2 regions of the Jeotgalicoccus nanhaiensis genome follow, and region 1 is predicted to be linked to the other one. Evidence: riboswitches for the same ligand, from Rfam matches in the RefSeq annotation. Region 1 holds a riboswitch; the other holds the start of a gene.
The links. A riboswitch is a leader RNA that binds a small molecule or an ion and turns the genes downstream of it on or off. The one in region 1 is predicted to bind thiamine pyrophosphate.

Region 2: it holds a riboswitch for thiamine pyrophosphate, as region 1 does, so the genes downstream of both, tenA (thiaminase II) here and thiD (bifunctional hydroxymethylpyrimidine kinase/phosphomethylpyrimidine kinase) in region 1, are expected to answer to the same signal.

The regions. Positions count from the first base shown of each region.
Region 1 covers NZ_JADGLW010000011.1:20,200-26,068, forward strand. Annotated here, with positions in the region: gene thiE (thiamine phosphate synthase) at 1-485, opposite strand, end outside; gene thiM (hydroxyethylthiazole kinase) at 478-1,248, opposite strand; gene thiD (bifunctional hydroxymethylpyrimidine kinase/phosphomethylpyrimidine kinase) at 1,254-2,045, opposite strand; TPP riboswitch at 2,115-2,214, opposite strand; gene IR135_RS11055 (ABC transporter permease) at 2,257-3,822, opposite strand; gene IR135_RS11060 (ABC transporter ATP-binding protein) at 3,819-4,694, opposite strand; gene IR135_RS11755 (LysM peptidoglycan-binding domain-containing protein) at 4,808-5,620, opposite strand.
Region 2 covers NZ_JADGLW010000007.1:67,717-73,585, forward strand. Annotated here, with positions in the region: gene IR135_RS09320 (hypothetical protein) at 1-132, shown strand, start outside; gene IR135_RS11685 (hypothetical protein) at 202-327, shown strand; gene IR135_RS09325 (YsnF/AvaK domain-containing protein) at 365-1,096, opposite strand; gene IR135_RS09330 (serine hydrolase) at 1,213-1,986, shown strand; gene IR135_RS09335 (hypothetical protein) at 2,011-2,532, shown strand; gene IR135_RS09340 (four-helix bundle copper-binding protein) at 2,771-3,097, opposite strand; TPP riboswitch at 3,188-3,283, shown strand; gene tenA (thiaminase II) at 3,373-4,053, shown strand; gene IR135_RS09350 (hypothetical protein) at 4,197-4,379, shown strand; gene IR135_RS09355 (hypothetical protein) at 4,498-4,680, shown strand; gene IR135_RS09360 (metallophosphoesterase) at 4,850-5,668, shown strand; gene IR135_RS09365 (nuclease-related domain-containing protein) at 5,823-5,869, shown strand, end outside.

The DNA.
Region 1 (5,869 bases):
GCCGTCGGTAATTTCGTATGGTTTACTAACTTCCGTAACCCTTCTGTGCCGATTGCTTCACCCGCATCTTCTTTCGATAAAGTGCTGAACACCGGACCGATACCGAGATACGCTATCCGGGACAGGCTGCTTGATTTAAGTTCTGTTAAATTGCCGACGGACAGACCGATAATTTTATCGTTAAAGTACTCCGGCAGCATATCCGGATTCATATCATCCTGACCGATATGAATACCGTCTGCCTCAGCTGCTTCTGCTAAGAGCACATCATCATTAATAATGAACGCTGTATTATACCGGCTGCACAGCGCCTTCACGTCCAAAGCAAAGTCTAAAAGTTCTTGGCCCGTCTTAATATCCGCCCCTTTTTCCCGGAGCTGAAAACATGTTACCCCTGCTTTAAAAGCAGTTTCCAGATCCTTCAGCGGATTTTTAAAACTGGATGAAGAGGCAATCAGATACAGTCTCAATATGTCTTTATTCATAATAATCCACTCTTTTCACACTGAAATCTGCTGTTTTAAAGTTATAAATTTCATCGATCAGGAGAGCGGCAAAAGTTCCCGGGCCGCCGGCGGCTCCTGCCGCTTTTTCAGCTGCTATGTTATACAGGCTGACTGCAGCAACGATACTTTCTGTACTTTCTTCCACCGCTAAAAACGCTGCTGTTATCGCGCCGAGCACACAACCTGATCCTGTAATCACTTCCTGATACTTATGCCCGTTGTGCATTATGACTGTCTGTTTTTCGTTTACATACGCATCCATCTCACCGGTAACCAGCACAGGGGCGTTTAACATGCTGTGGGCCGCTTTTGCGATATCCAGCGTATTTCCTTCTATGATGGAGTCAACGCCTTTAGACACCGCTTCTTTACCGCTTAGAGCAAGTATTTCCCCGGCATTCCCCTTCACAAGTGCAATGTCGTATTCACTGAGCAGTTTATCAGTCAGATTTCTGCGAAACACTGATGCGCCGTAACCGACCGGATCGAGAACAATCGGAATATTATACTGATTGGCACAGTGTGCCATTTCTTCATACAGCGGCACTTTTTCTTCCGTGCACGTGCCGATATTTAAAAGCAGTGCTCCCGCATGTTTTAAAATATCCGGTGCTTCGCTTTTTTCACCGCTCATAATCGGAGATGCTCCGAGTGCTAAGAGACTGTTTGCAGTAAAAGGCTTCACGACGTCGTTCGTAATACATACTACAAGCGGTGTGTTTTTTCTTAACTCTTCTATCATCTGAATCAGTCTCCTTGATAGCTGAAATGATTCACCGGTCCGCTGCCTTTACCGATACCGGGAGAATTTTGTATTGCACTGGTAATATATGCTTTACCTGTTCTGAACGCTTCTTCGACCGTACGGCCTTTTGCAAGCTCGGCTGTTAAAACTGCCGAGAAAGTGCAGCCCGTACCGTGCGTCTGATCCGTATCAATACGCGCTCTTGTTAAAGTTGAAATTTTTTTCCCGTCATATAAATAATCAGTTGCATCACCCGACAGGTGGCCGCCCTTAATAATCACGCTGGCTGCGCCCATTTCATCAACAAATATTTTCAGAGCCCGGTGAATATCTTCTTCTGTCCGGATAGTCATATTCGCAATCGCTTCTGCTTCATGAAGATTCGGTGTTACTATGTGTGACAGCGGGAGCAGCGTATCAATCAGTGTCGCCATCGATATGTCCGTCATCAGACGGTCTCCGCTCGTTGCTATCATTACCGGATCCATGACGTACGGAATATTATACTTCCGGATATATTCGGCAATCACAGTCATCATATCCGCCTCTGCCACCATTCCAGTCTTCATTGCATGCGGCACTTCGTCCGAAAATATGCTGTTCAGTTCTTTGTCGATAAAATCCGCCGGCACATTGTAAACGTCCTGGACACCGAGTGTATTCTGCGCAGTCAGTGAAGTCACCGCAGCCATACCGTAAACACCCCGCGAGTGCATTGCTTTAAGATCCGCAAATATTCCCGCTCCGCCTGTCGGATCAGTTCCTGCAACAGTTAAACCAATAGGTAAAGTCATTAAATATATCCTCCTGTAATAAAAAACCCGCTTCCAGGGAAGCGGGTTGGATCGATTAAGAGATTTCGTCTGTAATCATCTGCACTTCCCTACGCCAGCATAACCTGGATCAGGTGAAAAGGGACAAGCATTCGCTATCTCAGCCGTACCGGCGCCCCCAGCGGGTTCTATTCTTTTTATTGACATAAGCGTACCATATTTCTTTTAGCCGTCAAAGCAGATTGCGGCGTCTGAACACCGACGTTCCGATTGCCGCAAAAAGAATTCCGAGGCCCGCGATAATTAAAACAGCACTGATATTCATGCTTTCGTAAGGCATATCACTTAAATAGTAAAACGGGCTGAGCATTAAATACACTTCATCGATATTTATCAGCACGCCAAAGTAGTTTGCAAAAAAGATATAGGCAATATATATCCATGCTGCAGTATGCAGCTTTCTGGAGATTCCCGCAAATAATGCGGATATCCCTGCTATAAATATAATACCCGCACAGTAATTTATTGCCGCAAGACCGAAGTCTTTAAGAGAAACACTCAAATCCGCAACATTTATACTGGCAAGATACATGCCGGCTATCGTCAAGAGAAAAGATAACACTCCTGTCCCGATACCGTACAGATAATGTGTTGTAAAAATAGTACCGCGCGATACTTTCCGGTTCAGCGTACCGGCATTCATCACTTCCAGGCGTCCCTTTTTCTCCTCGGTGAGGATACGTCCGTTAATCATCAGAGCGGGCACAGCCGATATTAGCGCCGATATCACCAGCAGCATGCCGATAAAGAAGACTGCCGGATTATTGTCGCCGAGTGCCTCCCGGAGCATATCATTATCTCCGATCAGACTCTCCAAATCTCCGAATATGGAGCCGTAAGATAAGCCGGCGGCAAACAGACCGGCCAGCCAGCTGAAAATCATTACCCGCATATTTAGAAAAGCAAGTTTAGGATAGCTGGATATTTTTCTTATGTTCTTTTCTTTATTTATTTTTATATAACTGTCCCCGATGTCACGCTTTAAAAATAATACGCAGCTCAGGACAATCAGGATTAAAATCACAGCAAACGGCAGCAGCCATATTCCCGAGTTACTCCCGTATACTTCAATGCGCGACAGCCAGTGATATGGTGATATTACCGAGTAAGTTGTATCTAAAGCGTCTGTTACTGCACGGTATAAGTAGAACCCCAGGAGCAGCGCAAGGGACATGCCGAAGGTCAGGTCGCCGCTGTCGAATAAGTTTCCGAATACCAGTGTTATAACGAAAAATAAAAAACCGAATAAGGCAAGACCGAGTGCATAATAAAAGTTTCCGTATAAGGACAGGCCATCAATATTATATAAACTTAAACCGCCCGCTAATATAACAAAGACCAGCAAATTAATAACCGCACCGTTCATCAGCTGGGCTGTAACTATAGTTTTTCGGCCGACACCTGCGCTCAGGATATATTCGGTTAATCCCGCGTCCTCAGCTTTTCGGGCCAGACCATTTGCGATTATAAGATTGAAAAGACCGTGAAACAATGCCATGAACATCAGCATCTGATGACCGAACATCACAGCTGTTGTATATTCTCCGCCAGGCACCGGACCAATCAGCGCAATCATCGCCGGATTGTCCACTGTCATTTTCATACCTTCCCGTTCTGCTGACGTACTGTACAGCCCTTCGAACACCGGCGGTACTGCGAGTGATAAACCGCACAGTGCAATTATCCAAAGCGCTGATTTCACTCTCAGATTCTTCATCAGCATATTGAAATAAGTCATTGGCTATCCTCGTAATAGCGCATAAAAATGTCTTCCAGCCGCGGTGGTGCGGTGGTTAAACTTTTCAAGTTATATAATTTTAAATATTTCAGAAACTCCGGGATTTTTTCATTGTCGATAAATAAATGATAACCATCGGGTGATTCTGAAAATTCATGAACAAAACTCCGGTGTTTTAAGGCTGTAATATCATCATCCGTATCAATTATATATTCCATCCGTGTGATATGACGCAGTTCAGCCATACTGCCGGATTCTATAATCTTACCATTTCTGATAATGGCGATGCGGTCAGCCAGCTTCTCCACTTCCGATAATATATGGCTCGATAAAAGAATTGTTTTCCCCGCATTTTTCGCCTGTATTACTTCCTCGTGGAAAACACGTTCCATCAGCGGATCGAGCCCCGTCGTCGGTTCATCAAAGATTAAAAGTTCCGCATCGCTTAAAAAAGCACTGATCAATGCAACTTTTTGCCGGTTCCCCTTTGAATAAGTCTTCGATTTTTTACTGCCGTCCAATTTAAATTTGTCGATGAGCCGACACTTTTCTTCATTGTTCTCATAACCGCGTGTCTTCATCATAAAGTTGATTACTTCTTCTCCGGTCAGGTTTCCCCACAGGTTTACATCTCCGGGAACGTAAGCGATATTTTCAATATACTTTTTATTTTTCTTTATATTTTTTCCTGCATAGAGGATTTCTCCCTGAGTGGGTTTCAAGGCGCCGATAATCATCCGTATCGTCGTCGATTTCCCGGCACCGTTTGGTCCGATAAAACCAAAAACCTCTCCTTTTTTCAAGTTGAAAGAAAGATTTTCCGCAGCACGCACTTTCCCAAAATGTTTGGATACATTTTTCAATTCCAGCATCAGTAAGCCCCCTTGTTTTTCTGTTAATTTTACCATATCCGCAATCGGACAGTGTTTTTAAGAATGAAAAAAGACCGGAACAATTGTCCCGGTCTTTAAAAATTATATTGTTATTACAGTCTTGCACCGCATACAGGCCATGGTGATGAACCTCTTGAGTTATATAAAGCTTGTGCTCTTTCTGTCTGTTCAGCTGCTGATGCATCCGAAGCTACACCAGATCCGCCCACTGACTGCCAAGTTTGAGCGTCAAACTGGTAAAGACCGTGGTATAGACCGTTTGAACTTACTACGCTCGCATTACCGCCTGATTCACATGCTGCTAAAGCACCCCAGTTTAAACCGCTGTTAGTGTTAGCGCTTGTGCTGACATTTTGAGTCTTTGGAGCCGGAGTTGGTGCAGGCTGCTCCTGTACAGGCTCTTCTTCAGACTGGTAGCTGTAGTTATTCTCTTCTGTTTCGGCAGGCTCTTCATATGTTTCTTCTGCTGCCGGTGCTTCTTCAACTGGTGCAGCTTCTTTAGCTGCATCACCTGAAACAATTAATTCTTTGCCTTCAAAGATAATGTCTGATGATAAGTTATTCCATTCTTTTAATTCTGCAACTGTTACATCGAATTCCACTGCGATTTCAAATAATGTATCGCCTGCTTTGATTATGTAAACTTCTTCTTTTTTGTCTTCTTTATCTTTTTTAACTTCTTCTTTATCTTCTTTTTCACCGTCGATTTCAATAATCTGACCTGGGACGATTACATCAGAAGTTAATTTGTTTTCTTTTTTAATTGATTCTACCGTCACGTTATTTTCTTCAGCAAGAGCCCAAAGAGAGTCTCCTGATTCTACTGTATGAGATGCTGCTTCTGCACTGTAGGCAATCGTTGTTGATACAGCGACTGCTGCACCTAAAGCTAAAACTTTCTTCATAATTGTATAATCCTCCAAAAAAATTTGTTATTATATTTTACGGCTGCTTGCACCGTTAACGTTTTTATCACTGTTTCACATTATAGAGGATAATTATGTTTCATAGGTTACAGCAATATAAAAAGACTGTCCTTACTTTACAATCTTGTTACAATCTCATTTCTCTTTTGGCCGCTTTATTACACTCTTTCTTTTTCAGTTTCCGCGTCTCTTCAGCTTATTTAAAAACTGCCGAGAAAATGTTATTGC
Region 2 (5,869 bases), on a different contig from region 1:
TTTGAATTATTCATGATTATGAGAATAGAACCTTCATTTGAAGTCTATCGCATAGTAATGTTAATCATTGTAATTATCTCACTCATCGTATTCGGACTGAATTTAAAAGTGCAGAATCAGCGTCCTGAGTAAGCAATCTTTTATGTTAATGTATAATCGTGATAAGGTTAAAAATTTAAATGAAAGATTGAAGGTCAATATATGAAGAACTTAATTATTAGAGTAATTAAGGAAACGATGAAAGATCCTGTTAAAAGAGAAAAAGTATTAAATTATGTTAAGCCGATTATTTCCAACTATACAAATAAGAATAATAAGAAGAAATAGAGAAAAATCCGGTCCTCAAAGAGGTCCGGATTTTTGGTTATTTATCAATATCTATATTCTTTACTTCTCTGACATTAGCATCTTCATTTTTCACTTCACTCACTCTGATATCATCATGTTTCACTGTACCCGACACATGTTCCATCTTCTCAACGATTTCTTTTGTAATTACAATTTCTTCAGTGACAACGTGTTCTTTAATGACTCTGATTCGTTCTTTCGTCACCGGAATTCTGATAATGCCGAGATCGTCATCGCCGTCTTCTGTATTATTATAGGTTTCAAACAGCGGTTCGCCTTCGACTGGACGGCGTTCCACAGTGACATTATCCATATTCACCGGCACATCAAATTCTTCAACCTTCGAATCCGTATATTTTTCAACGACGACTTCTCCTGTTTGAACTTTTTCTTTACTTACAGCAAGCCTTTCTTCGCGAAGCTCCATCGTTTCTTCATTTTGCAGTGTTTCAAGACCGGATTCATCAATATATAAAAGAAGTTCTCCATTATTCAGAGCGTTCGTATAGTTATCGCGTTCTGCATTCGTCATCGTCAGGCGCTGGCTGCCGTCGAGCTGTGCGAGCAGTTCTTCGATACTTTCGGCACCGGTCATCCGTTCGTTTACATCCGGATAATCCGTCAGAAAATCTCCATAGCCGCGAGTGGATACGACCGTCAGTTTATGTTCAGGTATTCCCGTCCCTGTATAATGTTCCAGTCTTTCATGTAAATGTGCTTCGTTCGCAATCAGTTCAATTTGCCCCATAATACCGGACCTCCATCGTTTTAGTAATTATTTCTTTATTCCCCGTATAGACTAAGTGCAAACCGTCAGTAAGTTGTGATATTCTTTATTTAAACACGGGCAAAGGGGATGACCAGATGTTTAAAGATGAAATCCAGGCGCTGATTGAACGTCAGCCGACAAAAGATATTTCTTATAAGATTGAATTTGATAATCAGGTGTATGTACATAGGGAACATGCAGTGTATCCTTCAGCCAGCACGATAAAAGTGCCGATCGCGCTGATTAATCTGCAGCAGCATTTTCATAATTACGAAGACATTTCGCTTACAGTGGGTAAGAAAGTCGGAGGCTGCGGCGTGCTTCATACGCTCGAGAGCGTTAAGCGCCTGACTTTATGGGATACGATTGTGCTTGCGATTATTATTTCTGATAATACCGCATCAAACATGCTCATCGATAATATCGGCATCGACCGGATTAACGAAGGGTTTACGGCACTCGGTCTCCACGACACGACGCTCGCGCGCAATTACTATGATACGACGGGTATTAATGAAGGAAAGCGCAACGCAACATCAGCCGCTGATATGTTTACGTCCATGGAGTACGTAATTCAGGAAAACGATGTGCTGTCGGAAGACATCAGACAGAACTTCTTTGATGTCATGAAAAAACAGCAGATTAACGACAGAACCGGCGGATTTTTTAATATCGATGAAGACCATGAGGCGGAGTTTATCGCCTCGAAAACAGGATCGGTGACAGCGCTCGAGCATGAATTCGGCATGATTCAGCTGAACGGCAAACAGCTGATATTCTCTATTTTCTCAGACAACTGGCCGACAAATCAGGAAGGCAAATATTTCCTGAATGAAATGGGTAAAATATTTAAGAAGTATATGAGTTAAATTTTAAAAACCAGGGAGGCACTTATGACAGAACTCACTTTGCAGGAAGCAATTTTTACAGTCAGCAATCTCCGTAATCAGCTTAATAAGGAATATGCGAAATTCGATACTGAATATCGCGTGCCGGTTGCCGTAAATAACGAAAGTATCGTGAATGACGGCAAGGCAGCGGATGTAAAAGATTCTCTTAAAAAGATTGAACAGCTGAAACACGATATTATTACGCTGAAAGCTGCTGTTCATCATAAGAATACAACAGGGAAGCTTACGATTGATGGTGCTGAATATACGGCATCCGAAGTGCTGGAATCACTGAAACTGGAACGGGATATCGTCAATAATCTGCAGAATAATACGGCTTTCGGCTACCATCGTGAGCGTATTAAAACTGTAGCTGGTGTGGGTATTGTTGAAGAAGGTATCATTAGTGAAAAAGAAGTACTCGAATATATTGAGGCGCTTGAAGTGAAGGTAAACCGCAAATCCATGCTGATCGATAAGTTCAACAGTACGGAAACAATTGAAGTAAAACTCAAAACGATATAAAAATTTTCGGCAGAAATCAGGTTCCTTTCTTATATGATAATTTGATGGATTACAATTTACGGTTTATTTATCTGATTACGATTTAAGAATGCGGATGCTGGACACGAAACACAATTGTGCTGATGACCTGATTTCGACGGGGATTTCCCAAAAACTTCCGGACGGAAAGTTTTGCCTTTAGGACCGTCCGTACATAAAAAAGACATGCAGAAAATTTCTGCATGTCTTTTTCTTTCTTTTACGCTGCTGCCCTGCATGCTTCCGCACATTCAAAGCAGGCTTTGGCGCATTCCTGACAGTGATCGTGGTCATGCTTTTGGCATTCCTTGCCGCACGCTTCGCAAATCGTGGCACAAACGCCAGCAAGTTCTTTAACGAAAGGAGAATTTCTTGTGACGGCCTGTTCTAAAAATGCGCACATATCCGCACATTCACGGTCTGTTCTGATACAGTCCGCCATCATTTTTACATCATCTTCTTTTAAGCAAGCGTCGAAACAGTGATTGCACGCTTCCATACATTCGTGCAGAGTTTTAAGCAGCTGCTGATTCTGTTCGTGAGCCATATATAATTCCTCCTTAAAAGATTCATACAATTTATTAATTCCCGGAGCAATATTTTTTAAACTGTAGTACAGTGGAATTGTAAAGCAAATATAAACGGCTGGGGGCGCACTGATGTGCTGAGAGATAATATCGACCCTTTGAACCTGTAGGTTAGGACCTGCGCAGGGAAGTCTGTGTCGATATATACGCGGAAGTTTGTATATTTTTTGACCCGGGCCTCTCATAAGGTTCGAGTTTTTATCGTCTTTGGCCGAAATACAAAGGAGATAAGGCAATGAAGTTTACAGACAGATTATGGGACAGCGTGGAAAGTATTTGGAACGGGTATCTTGAACATCCGTTTGTGACCGGTTTAGGGGACGGAACACTCGAGCAGGAGAAGTTTCAGCACTGGCTGAAGCAGGACTATGTATATCTTGTTGAGTATTCCCGGCTGATGGCGATTGGGGCGGAGAAGTCGCCGGACCTAGAAACGATGAATATGTTTTCTGAAATGCTGCACGGCACGCTCTTCGGAGAAATGGAGCTGCACAGAGGTTACGCTGCGGAGTTTGGTATTTCAGAAGAGGAACTTCTTCTGACCGAAGCATCCGCAGTGAACACTGCTTACACGAGCTATATGCTGAACCACGCGCAGCGGGGAGATGCAGCGGCTGTTGCTGCATGTCTTCTCGCCTGCGCCTGGAGCTACAATTACATCGGCAGGTCTCTGTCGGATAAATATCCGGAGCAGGAAAATAATCCGTACAAGCAGTGGGTAGAAACATATTCCGGTGAAGATTTCACCAGTTTAAACGGGACGGCAATGACCCTCTTGAATAAGCTCGCTGAAGGAAAACCTGAACGTGAACTGGCTCTGCTTGAAGAGATTGTCGTGAAGACCAGTCTCTATGAATATATGTTTTGGGATATGTGTGAAAACCGGGAAGAATGGCCGATTAAAGTGAGTGTATAAACGGTTATAATTATTAATAAGTTTTCAAAATTGTTAAAGGTCGGTAAATAATGTATAAGTCAGTTTTTCTTTGAGGTATTGTAGATTTAACACCATGAATCAGTCTGAATACTATCTTACTTTTAAGGAGCTGGAAATCTATAATGAAGAAACTTTTAACAATCGGATCTTTAGTCGGAGTATTAGCATTAGCAGCGTGCGGCGGAGACACTGAAGAAGGAACAGAGACAGAAGAAACCGGCACTGAAGGAACAGAAACAGAAAGTACAGAGACTGAAACAGATACAGAAACAGAAGATACTGAATCAGAAGACGATGGAGCTTAAAAAATGCTTGAAATGCCGCCGGTTAAAGCCGGCGGCACTTTTTTATCGTGTACAGTGTTAAATTATCACATCGAGGGTATATAAGTATTAATCTGACTTAAGGAGAGTGACTGGTTACATGAAGAAATTGACAGTGGTGACAACGCTGATTGGTGTGCTTGCACTCGCGGCATGCAGCGACACGGGTGTCGATGAAACGGAAGTAGATGAGAACGAAGTCGAAGAAGATGCACTTGATGATTCGGATGATGACGAAGAAGAAAATGAAGTTGAAGACGCTGGAACTGAAGAAGATCAGTAAAAATTATGAAGTGCTGCCGTTTCAGGCGGCACTATTTTTATGATTTAGCGTATTTTATCGAAAAATTATAAATTCTGTTTTTATAGAGAAGCGGCAGGTGGAATTTTTTATACAGGATAAAAGTTGTGGTAGCATTGAATCAATAAACTGATGCGGGAGCGAAAAAGTAATGAAAATTGGTGTTATTTCAGATTTGCACATTGACCGTTATAATAGTGAAACGCTGAAACAGAAGGATTTTTCTCTTACGCTTGCCAACGAAGTGTCGAGAGAGGCGCTCGATATTCTGCTGATTGCCGGCGATATTTCAAACGATCATGTCCGCTCTTACCGCTTTATGCAGGAGCTCGAACAGATGACCGGTGTGACGATTTACTTCGTGCCGGGTAATCACGATTTCTGGAACTTCAGCGGGGATGCGAAAAGCACCCGGGAAATATATGAATTTTTTAAAGAGACGAAATACTTTAAAGAAGGTTCGCCGATTGATCTTGGCAACGGCTGGGCACTCGTGATGAACCCGGCCTGGTATGATTATACGTATGCAAGCGACCGGTTTTCCCTGGAACGGTTAAGCGAGCGGGAATACTACGGTGGCACGTGGCAGGATAAAGTGAAAATTAACTGGGGAATGACTGATCCGGAAGTGTCCAGAGAGATGGCGGAGCGCGCCGAAGCTGACCTTGAAGCGGTCCGTGATAAAAAAATTATCCTGATGACGCATGTCGCGACTCACAAAGCATTCAGGGTGCCGATGCCGAATCGCCTGTTCGATTATTATAACGCCTTCATCGGCACATCGGACTTTGACCGCTTTTATGAAGAATATGATATCCGCTACAGTATTATGGGGCATATTCATTTTAGGCATCAGGTTGAAGAAAATGGTACGGATTACATCTGTGCCTGTCTCGGTTATAAACGTGAATGGCGGACAAAAGATATTGTGCACGAGATGCGGGACGCTTTGCAGGTTATAGAAATTTGATAAGAGAACCATCAACCACCTTTTCCGGTGGTTTTTGTATTTTTCTGGGAATTCTTTGTATCTATCCAGGAAATTAAAATAACTTGTACGAAATAAAAATAAATCGCTGATTTTCCCTATATATAGTATGAGAGGACTTTTAAGGAGGAAATCAATGATTATATCAGAACGGAAAATCAGTAAAGAACTGGCATTTTACAG